Regions from separate parts of the Neptunicella sp. genome, predicted to be linked through region 2. Evidence: predicted binding sites of a transcription regulator. Region 2 holds the regulator's gene; the other holds the start of a gene.

Region 1 (3,215 bases), on a different contig from region 2:
TACGCGATGGCTCAGCGGGAAATCGCATTAGCAGTGGGTGAGCCGCCCGCGACTAAAGGTTATCCACCCTCGGTGTTTGCACGTTTACCGGCATTGGTCGAACGAGCTGGAAATGGAAATACTAATCAAGGTTCTATTACCGCTTTTTACACGGTACTGGTTGAAGGTGACGACTTGCAAGATCCTATTGCGGATGCAGCCCGTGCGATTTTAGATGGGCATATTGTGCTAGCCCGACGTTTGTCAGATGCCGGTCATTATCCTGCTATTGATGTAGAAGCCTCGGTGAGTCGAGTGATGCCTATGGTGGTTAGCGAAGAGCATTTGGCCGCCTCGCGCCGGATCCGGCAAGTCTATTCCAACTATCAACAAAATCGTGACTTAATTAGTATTGGGGCTTACACCAAAGGCACCGATCCCAGAATTGACTTAGCCATTAATGCCGAACCCGCGATTAATCAATTATTCCAGCAAGGTATGAAGCAAATTACCCCTTATGACGAAAGTTTGGAAGATATGAGTAAATTGGCTCAAGCCCTGGGTCAAGGATAAAGCGGATGGCAGATAAACAATTATTGATGGTCGCACAGTGGGAAAAAGAAAAAGAAGACAAACTGGCTCGCGATTTTCAACAAGCGCAGCAGCATTGGTTAACTAATAAAAGCAAGCTGACCGGCTTGGAAAACTATCGTTTAGACTATTTGCGTCAACTACAGCAAAAGGGCGTTAATGGGGTTCGCTCGCTTTCCTATGGTCAACATCAATCGTTCATCGGTAAATTAGACAAGGCGTGTGAAGAACAAAGTAAATTGATCGCTAAAGCCAAATTGGTGGCCGATCAGCGTCGCGATCTGTGGTTAAAACAGCAGCGTAAACGTAAAGCGGTGGATATGTTGCTGGATAAAAAAGCCCTACAGCGGGAAATACAAGCTAATAAAGAAGAACAGAAATTGCTGGATGAAATCTCCATTCAAAAATTTATTCGAGCCAGAGCATAGTTGTTAATTAAAAATAACAGGTTGGAATAGAACTTGCTCTATTTGTCATTACAACCTGGATATAGACCGAAAGAGCCATAAAGCACGGTTTATAATCTGCCATTATAATGAATTTAACACGACTGTTTACGCTAAAATAACGATAAAAAACAGATGGTTAAATGTGTTTATTAGGATAGTTAGCATATGATGCAACAACTTGCCGCTTCATCAACAGAGCTTGCCACATCAAGTAAACAGGCTTCCCATAGTCAGGATACGGATAAACCTGCTAGTGAGTTTGTGGCGATGTTTGAGCAGCATCAGCAGAAAAAATCTAACACCTCAAATACGGGGACACATACGTCCTCATCAGAGCATAAACAGACCAATCAAACTAAAGGTAATCAGGAGAGGACTCATCCTGATTCAGCTGAGCAATCCGATAGCCAGACAAAAGCAGAAGATGCTACGCAAGTGGAAACAACGGCAACAACAGCGAATAAACCGGCCTCTAAAACCGGTGACGAAACAACAGTGGCTGACGAAAAAACAGATAATGTTGTTTCAGCAACGGATGATGAATTGAAATTAGCCAAGGACTCTGAAAAAGAAAGTGAGCAGTTACATACGACCTGGCTGGATCTGTTAGATAAAATTAAAGCGGTTACTCAGGGGAGTGATAAAAGCCAGTCTAAAGAATCGGAAGAGGAATCATCATCTGTCTTGAGTCAATTATTTGAAAAGTTATTTTCGTCAGAATCCGATAAGCAGGTGGATAAAGAAAAGTTTGATAACTCAATTGACCAGCTTGCCGATTCTACTGATCAACAGGAGCAACCAACCGATCTTGATTCATTGTTAGCTATGATAAATGAGCAGGGTGTGGCCGGTGAGCAAACTGATCCACTCAATGAATCTTCAGATAATACCGACATCATTAATATTTTGGCAGAGTTAATTAAATCATTGCAACTCAATGGCAGTAACGAGGACCAATCTCTGCAAAGCGGAACAGAGCAGTTAGACAAAGATAATTCAATCGATCAGATTATGGCGCAACTGACCGCAACAACAGATGGCCAATCAGGTGAGCAACAAGCCAGTCAGTTATTTGACAGCGTAGATCGGGTACTGGCCTTTTTAACCGCTCAACAGCATGAGGGCTCTCAATTATCAGCAAAACAGCAATTGCCTGAAGTTAAGCAGGATATTGCCAAGCTCGCCGATGACATGAAAAACATATTGTCGTTACCTAAAGAGCAGTTGAATAAAATGCTGGATAAGTTAACCACACAAATGTTGCCGGATACGCCAACGGAAACCAAACAAACTTTTATCGCTTCATTACAAGCGGGGATTAACGAAATACGCAATCAATTAGAGCAAGGGCGCGAACCCGGTTTGGATTTACAAGCGATGGTGGGCAAAGCCATGGCAGAGTTAACTAAAACCAATCCTGATTCGGCTGGGGCCTTGTCCCGTCAATCAGTGGCACAAGTACTGGATTTTGCTCGTATGGCCGATAACAATGCCCAGCCAATGGTAAGCAATCAAGCCGGTGAGCATATCGTAGATGATTCTGCCGTGCGACTTGGTGAGGCCGGAAAAGTACTTCAGCATAATAATGGCGTGGATAAAAACAGTACTAATCTGCAAAAAATGGAAGGTATTAAGACGCTGGTAGATAAAGTACAGCTAATGGTTAACCAAAAAAATCTAGTGGCTGATATTCGCATTGATCCACCGGATTTAGGCAGTATGCAAATTCGTTTGCACTTGGGGGGTGATCAAGCCAGTGTCAGTTTTGTGGTACAAAACCAGCAAGCCCGAGATATGTTGGAACAAAGTACTCCTCGACTAAAAGAAATGTTGGCCGAGAAGGGGATTGAACTTGGACAATCTTCGGTGCGTCAGGAAAAAGATCAAGCTAACGATGGTGCCGATCAGCAAGGATCCGCTAAGGGCGGCCAATTTGCCCAAGACGATAGCAATTCAGAGTCACCGGAACAGCAAACAACCCATGAAATGCACGTTACTAACGGGGCGTTAGGTGGCATTGACTATTTTGTTTAGCGCAAAATACAACAGATAAAAGTCCGTTAGCAGATTTGCCATTGCCAACAGGCCTCATGTTTCTGGATAATGGCAATACATTTATCTTATTAAGGATCGCTCGATGGCCGATGAAGAGTTAAAAATTGAAGACGGTGGCAAGAAGAAAAAGATGATCATTAT
Region 2 (3,215 bases):
TATTGCTCGTGGCAATCCCGCCAGCTATCAGCAAAAGTCTGATGATGGCAGTATGATTAAAGCCTTAGCCAACGAAATCAAATATACCCTGGGCGAACGGGTATTAACGCTTACCACCAATGCCGAACTGCACTTACAAAACAGTATGGTTAAGGCCGAATTTATTGAGTTCGATATGGAAAATGAACAATTTAGTGCCAACGGCAGTAACGATGACGATGGACGCACGATCACTATCTATCAACCCGGCACACAGGAAAAATAAGATGGCAACCCTTAAAGCCACCCATTTAGCCAAATCCTACAAATCCCGTCAGGTGGTAACCGATGTGAGTTTACAAGTCTCTACTGGCCAAATTGTTGGATTATTAGGGCCAAATGGGGCAGGTAAAACGACCACCTTCTATATGATTGTCGGCTTGGTTCCTATCGATAAAGGTCAAATTTTTATTGATGATCAGGAGCTGACTTTGCAACCTATGCATGTTCGTGCCCGCAAAGGTATTGGATATTTACCGCAAGAGTCATCGATTTTTCGTAAATTGACGGTATGGCAGAACTTGATGGCGATTCTAGAAACTCGTAAAGATCTGAGTAAGGCTGAGCGCGAAGAGCATGCAGACGCCCTGTTGGATGAGTTCAACATTAATCATATTCGTAATAGTCTTGGTATGAGTTTGTCGGGTGGCGAACGGCGACGGGTAGAAATTGCCCGCGCATTATCTGCCGATCCGGAATTTATTTTGCTTGACGAACCCTTTGCGGGCGTCGATCCTATTTCTGTGACCGATATAAAGAAAATTATCAATCACCTCAAAGACCGGGGGATTGGCGTGTTAATCACCGATCACAATGTTCGTGAGACCCTTGATGTGTGCGAAACCGCCTATATCGTTAGTCATGGAGAATTAATTGCCCAAGGCAATGCCGAACAGGTGCTAAGTAATCAACAAGTAAGGGATGTATACCTGGGCGAGCAATTCAAGCTATAGTTAGCAAACAAAACATCAACCATTAGCAATGTAACAGCCTTAGCTGGTTTTTGAATTAACGGGACACGACAAGACGTAAATGAAGCCCTCATTACAATTAAAATTTAGCCAACAACTGACCATGACACCGCAGTTGCAGCAAGCCATCCGGCTGTTGCAATTGTCGACCATCGATCTTCAGCAGGAAATTCAGGAAGCCTTGGATGCCAATCCACTATTGGAAGCAGAAGATAATCAGGACTTCCCCGAAAACGAAAACAAAGATTCAGATAATGACTATGAAGCCAGTGACAGTATTGAGTCTGGTGATGCTCTAGAGAAAAATGAATTACCCGACGAATTACCTATCGATTCAACCTGGGATGAATATTACAGTGCATCCTCGGCGCCAGCCGCTCCCATTAGCGGTGGTGATGATGAACAAATTTATCAGGGTGAAACCACCGACAACATTCAAGAACATTTATTATGGCAAATGCGCCTGACCCACTTCAGTGAAACAGATATCGCGATTGCCACTGCCATTATTGATTCTATTGATGAATCCGGTTATCTCACCGTGTCTACTGAAGATATTCTGAATAGTCTCGATAATGAAGAAGTCGACATTGACGAAGTGAATTGCGTATTAAAACGGGTGCAAATGTTCGATCCTGTTGGTGTTGGATCACGAACACCGGCCGAATGTTTGATGGTACAGCTTAACCAGTTTGCCGCTGACACCCCCTGGCTAGAAGAAGCCAAACTGCTAATTACCCAATACATGGATTTACTGGCCAGTAAGGATTATCGCACTCTGATGCGCAAGGCGCGCCTAAATGAAGAACAACTGCGGGAAACCATACGATTAATTCAGACCCTTAATCCACGTCCCGGCAATGCCTTAATTACCACTGAGCCAGAATATGTGATACCGGACGTATCGGTGATGAAAAAGAATGGCCGCTGGGTTGTCGAACTGAATCCCGATAGTCTTCCCAAACTCAATATCAATCAGCAATATGCGGCCATGAGTCGCAGTGTCAAAAATACCAGCGACAGTCAGTTTATTCGCTCACACATGCAAGAAGCCAAGTGGTTTATTAAAAGTCTGCAAAGTCGCAACGAAACTCTGCTCAAAGTGTCCAACTGTATTGTGCAGCAGCAACAGGGATTTTTTGAATATGGTCCTGAAGCGATGAAACCAATGGTGTTAAATGATGTCGCAGAAATGGTGGATATGCATGAATCAACCATTTCCCGTGTCACCACACAGAAATATATGCATACCCCCAGAGGGATTTATGAACTGAAGTATTTCTTCTCCAGCCATGTCGCCACTGAAAATGGCGGTGAGTGTTCGTCCACTGCAATACGGGCATTAATTAAAAAGCTGGTTGCGGCAGAAACACAAAGTAAACCTCTGAGTGATAGTAAGATTGCGCAATTGTTGGCCGATCAAGGTATTATGGTTGCTCGGCGAACCATTGCAAAATACCGCGAATCATTAATGATTCCACCGTCTAACCAACGTAAAAGTCTGCTTTAACGGAGCAGCTTGAACGTCAAATTTAAGGAAGTCGCGATATGCAAATCAACCTGACTGGCCACCATGTCGAAATTACAGACTCACTACGTGATTACGTAGATAATAAATTTACCAAACTGGAAAGACATTTCGATCATATCAATAACGTCCATGTAATACTTAACGTCGAAAAGCTCAATCAAAAAGCCGAAGCGACGTTACATCTACATGGTGCTGAAGTCTTTGCTACCTCAGAGCGTAATGATATGTATGCAGCAATAGACAATTTAATTGACAAGCTTGATCGACAGGTGATTAAGCATAAGGAAAAAGTCAGTCGGCATTAATCCATATTAAATGACTCAGTAAAAGCAGTAATAATTAATGGAAATTAAAAATATACTCACTCCCGGCTGCACAGTTTGTGCAGCCGAAGATTCCAGTAAAAAACGTATTTTGGAAACCATCAGCAATATTGCTCACCAAGCATTGCCGCAATTGAGTTCGGATCAAATACTCGAAAGTCTGTTATCCCGAGAGAAAATGGGCAGTACCGGTATTGGTAATGGCATTGCCCTGCCCCATGGGCGACTGGCTGAACTGGATAAAGTACTGGGAATTTTAGTTACTTGCCAAACACCAATTAGCTTTGATGCAATTGATAACAAACCGGTGGATATATTCTTTGCTCTACTGGTACCCGCGGATCAAGCTCA

The links. Region 2 encodes sigma-54, which starts transcription at its own class of promoters, with help from an activator protein. Its sites were predicted from a motif close to GTTGGCACGNNNNTNGNNT; they were not measured.
Region 1: a site for sigma-54 is predicted at 1,019-1,037, ahead of ACTD55_RS13920 (flagellar hook-length control protein FliK). Genes of this name have one in related genera too.

Annotation. Positions count from the first base shown of each region.
Region 1 covers NZ_JBLWWF010000017.1:32,552-35,766, forward strand. The annotation lists gene fliI (flagellar protein export ATPase FliI) at 1-552, shown strand, start outside; gene fliJ (flagellar export protein FliJ) at 558-998, shown strand; gene ACTD55_RS13920 (flagellar hook-length control protein FliK) at 1,185-3,053, shown strand; gene fliL (flagellar basal body-associated protein FliL) at 3,157-3,215, shown strand, end outside.
Region 2 covers NZ_JBLWWF010000001.1:9,197-12,411, reverse strand. The annotation lists gene lptA (lipopolysaccharide transport periplasmic protein LptA) at 1-265, shown strand, start outside; gene lptB (LPS export ABC transporter ATP-binding protein) at 267-992, shown strand; gene ACTD55_RS00065 (RNA polymerase factor sigma-54) at 1,072-2,520, shown strand; gene hpf (ribosome hibernation promoting factor) at 2,559-2,846, shown strand; gene ptsN (PTS IIA-like nitrogen regulatory protein PtsN) at 2,884-3,215, shown strand, end outside.